Regions from separate parts of the Staphylococcus sp. FW104-15G4D genome, predicted to be linked through region 1. Evidence: riboswitches for the same ligand, from Rfam matches in the RefSeq annotation. Region 1 holds a riboswitch; the other holds the start of a gene.
The links. A riboswitch is a leader RNA that binds a small molecule or an ion and turns the genes downstream of it on or off. The one in region 1 is predicted to bind thiamine pyrophosphate.
Positions count from the first base shown of each region.

Region 1 (6,321 bases):
CGCTCAGGATCATAAACGTGCTTATGATAATGATGAAGGTCCTAATACTGGAGGCATGGGGGCATATTGTCCTGTTCCGCATATTAGTGAGGATGTACTTCATCAAACCAATGAGCGCATTGCTCAACCTATTGCTCAAGCGATGAGTAAAGAAGGGTATCATTTCTTTGGCTTGCTCTATATTGGTGCTATTTTAACAAAAGAGGGTCCTAAAGTGATAGAGTTCAATGCAAGATTTGGTGATCCAGAAGCGCAAGTGTTACTCACGCGTTTAGAAAGTGATTTAATGCAACATATTATTGATTTAGAACAACGTCAACCAATTCATTTTAAATGGAAAGATGAAGCAGTTGTAGGAGTCATGTTAGCATCTAAAGGGTATCCAGGATCATATGATAAAGGATATAAAGTTAGTGGTTTCGACCCAGATTCTCATTATTTTGTTAGTGGTTTAAAGAAAGAGAGAGACCATTTTGTTAATGCTGGTGGTCGTGTGATCCTAGCCATTGGTGAAGGAGCTACGGTTAAGGATGCACAAGCTGCTGCATATAACAACGCTGAAAAAATTAAAAGCGATAATCTTTTCTATCGTAATGATATAGGCAATAAAGCAATAAAATAGTAAAAAAGGAGATGCACAATAAATGTTGCATCTCCTTTTTAATGTCTATCATTTAATTGATTAAACTTTATTAAATATAGTGAAATTTTTATCCTAATTTTCCAAAACGTACATCATGAATGCCAGTTAATGGTAAATAGCCTGATAGTATGAAAGATAGACCAATAATCATTAACACACAAACAATAAATACTACATCTTTATATGAGAAAGGTGTCTCGTAGTAATACGTTCTAGGGCCATCTTTAAAACCTTTAGATTCCATAGCAACTGAGAGTTGATGTGCACGTCGTATGTTTTGACTCAATAATGGAATAACTAAATGATTTAATCTTTTTAGTCCTTTATAATTTGAGGCATCAATCATTTGGTATCTCATTTTTAATGAGCGTCTCAATTGGATTAATGAACTTATAATTAAAGGAACCATTCGTATTGCTGCCATGAAGGCATAGGCAATTTTGGGTTTGATTTTTAGATGTTGCATTAAACTATAAAAAATCATAACTATTTGAGATGTTAATGCTATAAGAATCCCGAACATTGATACTGTGATTGTTCTTAAAGAGAGATGTAAGCCTCGTACTATACTTTCTTCACTAATTTGAACGATTCCAAATTTAACTAACATATGCTCACCATCACCATAAAGTATCATAAATAATGAGGATAGTAAGGCGAATAGGGTGGTAACTAGTATGAATATACCTGTAATTTTAAATTCTGTACCATTAAATAATAGTAAGAAAATAAACATGAGTAACACGATATAAATCATAAAATCGAAATTATGAATGAAGATAATAAAGAAAAAAAGTGCGATTCCTAGTATTAATTTCGTTATAATATTTACATCATCAACAAAGGTGTGACGTTTCTTCCATCTTTCAAACAACGTGCTCACCTTCAATCTCTTTAAGTATTCCATCTTCAACATGTAAACGACGTGTTGGATATCGACGAATGATTTCCGAATCATGTGTGACCATAACTATTGTTTGCCCTTGTTTAACGCGTTCTTGAAAAAGTTTAATAAGTTGGAACGTATTATGACTATCTAAACCAAATGTAGGTTCATCTAACAATACAATTTCTGCCTTTGAACTAAGGGCAGTTGCTACGCTTAATCGGCGTTTTTGTCCCGTTGATATTTCAAAGGGATGATGATTTTTAACCTGATCTAGATGAAGTAATTTAAGCAATTGAATAGTTTCTTGTTCAGCATTTTCAGGGTCTAAATGGTTATAATGAATGTAAACTTCATCATAAACTGAATTCGTAATAAATTGTAATTCTGGATTTTGATACACGAGATACATGTGTTTTGCTGCTTGTTTAATCTTTTTCAGTTCTTCATTATTATAAGTCATTCGACCTTTATATTTTATTAATTGAAGTATTGATTCGAGCAAAGATGTTTTACCAGCACCATTTTCTCCTGTTATAGTTAGCCATTCTCCTTTATGTAATTCAAAGTCATCAACAGAGAAGAGCGTTTGTTTACCACGTACGATTTGGCCTTGTTGAAATTCAAATAAACTATTGGAAGGTTGAATATCTAGTTTAATAGGACGTGGCGCATAATTCCAGGCTTTAGGATGCCACACGCCATACTCAGTTAATAAATGTTCGTAGTCATTAAGAATGTGTTGAGGAGTATCATCAGCTATGATTTTTCCTTCATAATTCATTAGTAGTACGCGATCGACATGTTGCCAAATATGTTCAACCTTATGTTCGACGATTAATACTGTTTGTTCATCCCACAATTCTATTAATTTCTTCCATAAATCCTCAGTTGCTTGAACATCTAACATAGCAGTTGGTTCATCTAAGAATAAGGTTTCCGCTCTTTGTAAAATGGTTTCTACGATAGCTAACTTCTGCTTCATACCTCCGCTTAGTTGATTTACATAAGTTTGGTCAGAGACTTTAAGATTTACAGATTCAAGTGCTTTTTTAATTTCATTATCCATTTCACTACGAGGGATTTTGCGGTTCTCTAACACAAAAGCTAACTCTTCATATACTTTAGGCATACAGAATTGTGTATCAGGATTTTGGAAAATGACACCACTTTGATGATCGACATGTAATTCATCATATTTCATTGGTAGTTCAATTAAATTAGGAACAATACCACTTAGTACATTAAGTAATGTGCTTTTACCCGACCCTGATGGGCCGAGTAAAAGCACTTTTTCCTTATCATTAATCTCTATATTTAAGTTATCAAAAATTTTTCTATCCCCGTTAGGGTATTTCAAGCGTAAATTTTTTACTTTTAACAATTAAAAAATCCCCTTATAGGTTATCGTAGTCATGTTTAGAAGCTGGTCTAAAGAGTTTAGTAACTCCCGTTTTATCAAGTGCTCTAACAAGCCAATAGGACACTAATCCTGTGATAACAATTCCGCTAATTGATCGGAATAGAATGAATAAGAATAAGTTCCATCCCGCGACTTCATTTAAGTAACCGTAAAAATAATCTACTGGGAAAGTGGCCAGTGCAGTGACCAAACCAGCAAGCATTGCTACTGCTGCAGAACGAGATTGATATTTAAAAATTGCGAAGATAATTTCGCATGCTACACCTTGTAATAAAGCATAGATAATTGTAGGTATATCAAATTTACCCATGACAATTGTTTCGCCAGCCCCTGCAGCTAGTTCAGCTAAGATTGCGATACCTGGTTTTGGAATAATTAAGTAGCAAACAACTGCTGCCATAAACCAAACACCATATGTAAGCTGCTCTAAGTGAATACCAGCAACTTGTGTAATATTGTAGAAGAACCACCATAAGTTATAGATGATTGCGAAGACTACAGATATTAATACAGTTACAAGTATTTCTGATAGTTTTAAACCTTTTGACATTGTGTCTCCTCCTAAAAAAACGCACAACCCTCCCTAGGAAAGTTGTGCGTCAGAAGATATATCTTAATGAAGTAAGTTCATCAGATTCTATAGTTAACTACACTTTCCTACGCTAGTATCTAGCTAGATCAGGTTCGAAGGGTTTGAGGATTTCCTCATCTCAGTAAATATACACCCCTAGTGCGTCGATATTTTAATTTAAATTAAATGTATGATTTTTCTATTGTATTGTCAAGGTAGTTTGAGGATTTTGAGGATATGGATAAATAAGTTAATAAAGTTTTTATAAAAAGCTCTCAAAGTATAAACTTTGAGAGCTTTTCAATGGCAAATATTTATAGTAATTAATCTAATGTATCTTGTACATCTTTTTTCGTTTGTTCAATATCATCAGTTTTTTCTTCATTTTGTTCTTTTAGTTTTTCTTCTGCCTCTTTAGCTTTTTCAGCAGATTTCTTTTCGAATTCTTCTTTTCCCATAGTATTTCCACCCCTTAAATAGGAATAATTGTTTACACAACAACTTTACCCCGTTATTCTATAGATAAACCCTAATAGGTCTATAGACGTATTTCATGGTTAATTTAAAGACAATTAGAAAATCTTCATATATAATAACGTTTGAGGTGAACAGTATGTCTTTTCTTAGGAAACACACCGAGATCATATTTAGCTACATTATCGGTATCGTTTCACTTTTCACAGGTCTCATCATTCTAATTAACTTACCATTGATTAAACAATTTAATGGTGATAAAAAAGTTAATACTCATGTACATAATGTATGGGAATTTCTTAATGCATTCTTCGCTGAAATTATAAAAGTGATGAGTAGGTTTATAGGTAGTTTCCCAGTTATAAGTGCCATTATTATTATTTTGTTTGGTATCTTAGTTATGCTTTTAGGTCATACTTTATTCAGAACTATTAAATATGACTATGACATATCCATTTTCTTCTTAGTTATTGGTATTATGTATTTTATTATTACACTAATATTAATGACTCAAGTTTATGGTTTCTTCGCAATTGTGTTTATTATACCGTTCATCGTTCACATCGGATACATTGTTTATAAAGATGAATTAAATAAAAATAATCGTAAAAGTCATTATATGTGGATTATCGTGACATATGGTATTAGTTATTTAATTACACAAATTTCTTTATACGGACGTATAGATGCGAATGAAATTGAATCTATAGATATTTTAAGTGTGAACACATTCTTCATTATTATGTGGTTATTAGGACAGATGTCTATATGGAATTTCTTATTCTTAAGACGATCATTACCATTAACTAAAGAAGAGTTAGGCGAGGAAGAACCTGAACTTTCTAGAACAAATAAAGGAAACGTATCTAATCAAACTAAAGTTCACTTAAAACAACTACAAGATAAGACAACAGAATATGCACGTAAGACTAGAAGAAGTGTAGATTTAGATAAAATAAGAGCTAAAAGAGATAAATTTAAGGAAAAAGTTAAAAATATTGTAGATATTCAAGAAGATGATATTCCTAATTGGATGAGAAAGCCAAAATGGATTAAACCAATGTATGTTGAGTTGTTCTGTGGAGCTGTTATTTTATTCTTTACATTTCTTGAATTTAATAACCGCAACGCCCTATTCTTATCAGGAGAATGGGAACTTTCTCAAACGCAATATGTAGTAGAGTGGGTCACACTCATATTATTACTATTCATAATCATCATCTTTATTGCTACAACTTTAACTTATTATTTAAGAAATAAATTTTATTACTTACAGCTCTTCATGGGTAGTATTTTATTCTTTAAATTCTTAACTGAATTTATCAATATTATGATTCACGGTCTATTGTTATCAATTTTCATCACACCAATTTTACTGTTAATGTTAATTGCAATGATTGTTGCTTATTCATTACAGTTAAGAGAGAAACCATAATTGATTACTAAAAGTCATTGTTATTGTTTATTCAATAACAGTGGCTTTTTTACATATAATTAAAGACTGATATTTGTTAAAATGATTTTGAAATTGTGCTTACGTATTAATTTTTGAAAAAAGAGAATAGAAAGTGAGGTAAAAGTAAAAAATGAAAATAGCAACATTGAATAGAGGTAAAGAAACTAAATATCTTAATCAATATCCTTTAATTGATGAGGAAGATATTTACCAACATGACCACCTTAAAGAAGGGGATTTAGTTAAAATTGTGACTGATCAACAACAGTATATCGCAACTGGCTATGTTGGCCGTCAACATAAAGGATTAGGTTGGGTATTAAGTTATGATGAAAATGAGGACATTAACACTCAATTCTTCGTAAAATTATTTGAAAGTGCATTAGAGGAAAGAGAATATTATTTCAACATTGATGGTACAAATGCTTTTAGACTTTTTAATGCTGAGGGTGACGGCGTAGGAGGCCTCACAATTGATAATTATGATAGTCATTTATTAATTCAATGGTATTCCAAAGGCATTTATAAATTTAGATATCTTATCATAGAAGCAATTAAAACAGTATTTGGTTATACGTCTTTATATGAAAAAATGAGATTTAAGGATACAACATACACAGGTGGATTTGTTGATGGTGAAGCCCCTGAGTTTCCAATTACTATTGAAGAAAATTTCACATTTTATAATGTAGATTTAGAAGATGGTTTAATGACTGGTATCTTTTTAGATCAAAAGGAAGTACGTAAAAAATTAAGAGACCAATTTTCTGAAGATAGAGATGTATTAAATTTATTTAGTTATACAGGAGCGTTTTCAGTTATAGCAGCTCAGAATGCACGTTCAACTACAAGTGTTGACTTAGCAAAT
Region 1 covers NZ_JBYTCH010000001.1:507,872-514,192, forward strand. The annotation lists gene purD (phosphoribosylamine--glycine ligase) at 1-622, shown strand, start outside; gene AC3WQX_RS02630 (energy-coupling factor transporter transmembrane component T family protein) at 711-1,517, opposite strand; gene AC3WQX_RS02635 (ABC transporter ATP-binding protein) at 1,510-2,913, opposite strand; gene AC3WQX_RS02640 (ECF transporter S component) at 2,927-3,502, opposite strand; TPP riboswitch at 3,590-3,691, opposite strand; gene graF (glycopeptide resistance-associated protein GraF) at 3,847-3,981, opposite strand; gene auxA (lipoteichoic acid stability factor AuxA) at 4,137-5,432, shown strand; gene AC3WQX_RS02655 (class I SAM-dependent rRNA methyltransferase) at 5,584-6,321, shown strand, end outside.

Region 2 (6,321 bases), on a different contig from region 1:
TCAGCTAATTCTGCAGCAATATTGTACACACTAACCGCTTCAATTAACTGTTCAATTTCTGGTCGAGTATTTCTAAATAAGAAGCTTGCCACTACTCCTCCTAAAAGGCAACCTGCACCGGTAATTTTAGCTAGAAGAGGTGAGCCATTAGCAAGTTTAACAATTTGATTATTTTGTGCGACAACGTCTTCCTTACCTGTAATGACAATTGCTGTTTCGAGATTTTTATGGGCCTTTCTAGCAATTTCAACTGCATCAAGTGAACTATCACTATCTGTTCCTTTCATCGTAGTTTGAGAGTCAACAAGCGTAAGTAGTTCTGATGCGTTTCCCTTTATTACAGAAACTTCAATTTGTTCTAAAAATCTCTTACAAAATTGTTTTCTGTAAGAAGACGCGCCTACTGCCACTGGGTCGAAGACAATTGGCGTACCTTGTTCGTTAGCGATTCTCCCTATTTTCATAATACCTTCTTCATTATCATGAGTTAGTGTACCTATATTAATCACTAATGCACTTGCCACTTTGTAAAATTCTTCTGCTTCTTCAGGTGCTTCACTCATTGCTGGACTTGCTCCTAAACTAAGTAACCCGTTAGCTGTAAAATTTTTAACAACGTCATTGGTATAGCAAACAATAAGTGGATTTTCTGAACGTAATCTTTCTAAATTATTCATCATCTAAACCTACTTTCTTTAAATATGCAAAGTGATTCACTGGACCTCTCCCTTTACCAATTTCAGGCGTATGTTCAATACTCATTGAAATAAACGACTTAGCTTTTTCTACTGCTTGATGTATAGAACGACCTTTAGCTAGTTCTGCAGTGATTACTGCTGAAAATGTACAACCAGTTCCGTGTGTATGTTTAGTATCGAAGCGTTTATTTTCAAAAGTATAAACATCGTCCTTCGTAAATAAGAAATCTTTAGCGTTATTTAAATCAGCAGAATGACCACCTTTAATAACAACGCCTTTACTACCAATCTCATTGATAAAAATATCTCCTGCTTTGCGGATATTGTCTTCACTATCTATTTTCAAACCAGTAATTTCCTCTGCTTCAGGAATATTTGGTGTTACAACATCAGCTAAAGGTAATAAGGTAGTTTGTAAGTGAGATTTAGTATCATCGTCCATGAGTGAATCTCCACTCTTCGCCAACATAACAGGATCAATAACATAAGGAATATCTGAATACTTTTTCAAATAACTTTGTATCAGTTCCATTGTTTCTTTAGTCGCAATCATTCCTGTTTTTATAGCATGTGGTAATTCATCATCAAAAACACTATCAAGTTGCTCTTGTACCCAACTTGTTTCCAAATTATGAATGCTCTGAACACCTAGAGTATTTTGCGCGACAATGCTAGTGATTGCTGCCATACCGTATACGCCACATGAATGGAAAGATTTTAAATCAGCCATTACCCCTGCGCCACCAGTGGGATCTGTTCCAGCTATCGTTAATGCTATTTTAGGTTTATTCATGGTTTTCTCCTCCAAAATCCCATTTTTCATCGATATAAGCCATATTAAAGAAATGACGCTCATGTACTGTACTTTGCAAGAAGTTTTCTTTGATTTCTTGCTTTTCTTTGTCAGTACATTCTTCTGTTAAACGGTCCATCAATTGATCGAAAACATCAACAAGTGGATCCATTTCAGTACTATAAAAATCAAACCACTTTGCGGTAATTGAATCTTTATTTAATTTAGGATCTTTAATCGCACGCTTAGCTATAACTGCATAGACGTAAGGACAAGGTGCCATTGCAGCTATAGTGTATGCTGCATTTTCGTGAGCATAAGCATTATAATACATATGCTTAATATAGTGATCTCCACTTGGTGGCCAAACTTTTTCTTTAACAATTTCTTCATAAGATTCATTGATATAATCAGCCAGTACTTCATGTGCCTCTACTTCACCATCTAACATGAATTCAATCTGTTCAACTAAGAATTTTACATCTTGCATAGTGTGAACCTTTGGAATAAGTAAGGCATATAAGTTTGTAAATTCTTTTAAATATGATGCATCCGCTCTTAAATATTGACGTACTGCTTGTTTAGGTAAAGTCCCAACTAATAATTCTTGAATAAAGTTATCATTGTAAATTCTTTCAATAATTGGTTGAGCTTCTTCCCTTAATTCTTGTGAAAATTTCATTAAATAAGCCTCCTTGGATAATAAAAAAACTACTTTCCAACAATGAAAAGTAGCTAAATCTGGGCATAGCGATGCTTATTTGATAAAGACTACTTTCCTACGTTGGTACTAACCAAATCAGGTTATAAGGGTCTGAATCATATCATCTCAGCCTTGTGGCTCCCCTAGTAGTTAATATTTATTTAATTCAATAATTACATTATCAAACGACTCTCACTAAATCAATTAAATGTGCTTCTAAATAAAAAAACCATCTTCTCATATTGAGAAGATGGTTAATAATCATATATTTAAATTATGCAGTTACCCATTGGCTAGCGCCTGCAGTGTTGTATAATTTAACTGCTGCAGCGTCTTGTACGCTTTCAGGAGCGTTAGCTGGAGATTGACCTTTATATTGTTCTGGAGCTACTGAATCCCAAGTTGATTGTAAGAATTGGAATTTACCAGCTGCGCCAGTTGAAGGGTTGATAGCGTGGATGTCGCCACCTGATTCACGTTGAGCAATTTGTTTTAAGTGTGAATTTAAGTTTACTGATGAACCACTTGAAGCTTGGTTTGATGAAGCTTGACTACTTGCAGTGTTGTTAGTTGGTGCACTGTAAGAAGTAGTTGCTTTAGCTTGTGGTTGTTGAGTTTGCTCAGTTTGTGGAGCAGAAGTTTGTTCTGGTTGAGCTTGTTGAGCTTGGCTAGTTTGTTGTTGTGAACTTACTTGGGCAGCTGAAGTTTGGTTGCTTACATCTTGTTGTGGAGTAGCTTGACCATTTTGTGCATAGTTCCAGCTCCAGTGAGTACCATTTGATTCAAAGTGATAATTGAAACCATTGTAATCAAAGTTTACGTTATAAGCACCTTTTTGGATAGGGCTTTCGTTTAATGATTGGTCATTTGATTGAGCTTTTTGAGCTAATTCTGCTTTATCAACGTTTGTTGCTTCACTTGCGTGTGCGTCGTGTCCAGCATTACCTGCTACAACGCCTAATCCTACTGCTAATGATGATGCAATAATTGTCTTTTTCATTATTAAAAATCCTCCTAAAAGTGATTTGTTTTCTTAACTAATTTACAAGTACTACTCTAACATCTGTATAAACAGTGTAGGTTACAGTGAAATAAAAAAAACAAGCTCTTTTTTACACTCGAATTACAATGAATATTAAATATAATTGGAATTAAATTTCTACTCAAAACTGTCATGACAGTTTTGAGATTGTATCGATTCTTAAACAAGTTTGTAATATAATTGAAATCTGTCAGATAATTATAAGTTGATTGAATGATTGATGACTTAAATATTAAAAGCGACCTTACTTTAATATTGGCCGATCAAAGTAGGTCGCTTGAGTATAATTGAAAGAAAAGGATAATTTAATTTTTATTAAAAATAGGATGGAGTTTAGGGAGAGAATTAATTTTTAGATATTAATAATTTCAATGTCGTCTGAATGATAAGTGTCTTCATCGTATTGATTTTGAGAGAGGATTTCATTATGTTTAGTTTTTGGAGACATAAATTTAATTGTTTCTACATATAGTTCGGTTACAAAATGCGTTTGTCCTTCTTTTTCATATTTTCTTGAACGCATTTGTCCTGTTATACCTACTAATGTACCTTGACTAGTATATTTTTCGATATTGGTTGCTGTTTTGCCGAAAGCTTTACACAATAAATAATCACTTGATATTTCATTATTTTCATCTTTGTAATTTCTTTCAGTTGCTACACAAAATGTTGCGACCTTATTATCCTCCTTCTCATAAATTTGAGCATCTTTAGTCAACCTTCCTACTATTACTATTTTGTTTAACATGTGTCACCTCCTTCTTGTAATACATAATAATTGACGGGTTATAATTTGGTCAAAATTACAAATACCCTTAAAATGATAGCTATTTGTAGTATGTTTTTGATATATTTAAAGAAAATAATCATTAATTAAGTTCATAACTGCTTATAATTTAATTTATTGTATATTTAAAAAACAATTGGGATGTGAAATAATGAAAACATTTAAGGCTGTTCGGTTTCAAATTGTAAATGAGAATGGTGGCGTTTCAGAATATGAAATCGAAGATGGCGTTATTATAAATAAAGAAGGTAGTGGAACAGGCTGGTTACTTGAGATTGTTATTTCAAATGAGCACTATGAAACATTTAAAACATATATGGATGATAAACAATTATTAGATATTAGAGTAGTCATCACTAGACCTGCAAATGATCCAGCTTTATTTGATGCTACGGTTAAAAATGTCGCTAATTTTAAAAAATCAATGTCTGTTGTTTTTGAATGTCATATTTATACGTTACGACAAGTCTATGCCGAAAGCTTGCTAGAGGAATTGGTAGATGATGGTTTAACTGGTGAAGAGCTCAAGAAGACCTTTAATCGAATGATGCAATCTAAACCTAAACTAAAAGAAGAAAAATTCGAGAGAAATTAAATAAATAAAAAAAGGAGTGTAAAAGGAACTAATTCATTTTAATTAGTTCTTGATACACTCCTTTTATAATATGGAATAGTTTAAGCATCTTGAATAGCAAATATTAGTTCACAGCTACAAGCAAGTTGACCATCGACTGTAGCTTTCGCACTACCTTTACCTATTGGTCCTTTAATTTTAGTAATTTCTACTTCTAACATTAACGTATCACCAGGTGTCACTTGTTTTTTGAAACGACATTTATCAATACCAGCGAATAAAGCTATTTTACCTTTATTCTCTTCATTGTTTAACATCGCTACGGCTCCAGTTTGAGCTAGTGCTTCAGTTATTAATACACCTGGCATTACTGCGTATTCAGGAAAATGCCCTTGGAAAAATGGTTCATTACCAGAAACTTGCTTTAAACCCACGCAACGTTTTCCCTCTTCATATTCAACAACTCTATCAATTAATAAGAACGGTTGTCTATGAGGGATAATTTGTTTAATTTGATTATAGTCAAAAATTGTTTCCATTATATTAAACCTCCGAAATGTAAACTTTGATGTTTAAAAATGATTTAATCATTAATACGCTTAATATCTGCACCAAGGTCTTTTAATTTTCCGTGTAAATTTACATAACCTCGATCTAAATGCTTAAGTTCAGTAACTTGTGTAGTACCATCTGCAACTAAACCTGCTAAGATCAATGCTGCTGCAGCTCTTAAATCTGTAGCTTTAACTTGCGCGCCTTGTAATTGACTTTTTCCTTCAATTTTAGCGCTTCTACCTTCAACATTAATATTTGCATTCATTCTTCTAAACTCGGCTACATGCATAAATCTATTTTCAAAGACCGTTTCAGTAATAACTTTATGCCCATTTGCTGTAAGTAATAAAGCCATCATTTGTGATTGCATATCAGTTGGGAAACCTGGATGTGGTAATGTTTTTACATCAACAGGCTTTAAGTCACCTTCAGCAGAAACTTGAATACCGTCTTCTTTGAAGTCTAAATTAACCCCCATCTCTTCAAGTTTATATACTAAGCTTGCCATATGCTCTTTGATGGCACCTCGAACAAAGATATCTCCACGTGTGATTGCACCGGCGATTAATAATGTTCCCGCTTCAATTCTATCTGGAATGATTGAATGTTCTACACCATGTAATTTATCAACACCGTGTATAGTGATTGTATCTGTTCCAGCACCAGTAATTTTACCGCCCATTTCATTAATATAGTTGGCTAAATCTACAATTTCTGGTTCTTTAGCAGCATTTTCAATAATTGATTTACCTGATGCAAGTGAAGCTGCCATGATAATATTTTGTGTTGCTCCTACACTTGGAAAATCTAAATGAATTTGAGTACCTTTTAATCCATTTTTAGCATTAGCATAAATATTACCATTTTCTAAATGAATTTCGGCTCCTAGTGCTTCAAATCCTTTGATATGTTGTTCAATCGGTCTACTACCAATTGCACAACCACCAGGTAACGCTACAATTGCATGTCCGAGTCTAGCAAGTAATGGCCCCATTACTAAAATACTCGCTCTCATTTTACTCACATATTCATATGGAGCCTCTTCATTCAATTTTTGAGTAGCATCAACTTTAACTGCATTTTCTTCTTTATTATATGAAACATCTGCATTAAGTGTTGATAAAACATTATTTATCGTCTCTACATCACTTAAAGCTGGAACGTTAACA
Region 2 covers NZ_JBYTCH010000005.1:59,424-65,744, reverse strand. The annotation lists gene thiM (hydroxyethylthiazole kinase) at 1-677, opposite strand, end outside; gene thiD (bifunctional hydroxymethylpyrimidine kinase/phosphomethylpyrimidine kinase) at 670-1,491, opposite strand; gene tenA (thiaminase II) at 1,484-2,173, opposite strand; TPP riboswitch at 2,251-2,349, opposite strand; gene AC3WQX_RS11300 (transglycosylase family protein) at 2,469-3,194, opposite strand; gene AC3WQX_RS11295 (single-stranded DNA-binding protein) at 3,589-3,984, opposite strand; gene AC3WQX_RS11290 (YwpF-like family protein) at 4,175-4,618, shown strand; gene fabZ (3-hydroxyacyl-ACP dehydratase FabZ) at 4,699-5,136, opposite strand; gene murA (UDP-N-acetylglucosamine 1-carboxyvinyltransferase) at 5,181-6,321, opposite strand, start outside.
Region 2: it holds a riboswitch for thiamine pyrophosphate, as region 1 does, so the genes downstream of both, tenA (thiaminase II) here and AC3WQX_RS02640 (ECF transporter S component) in region 1, are expected to answer to the same signal.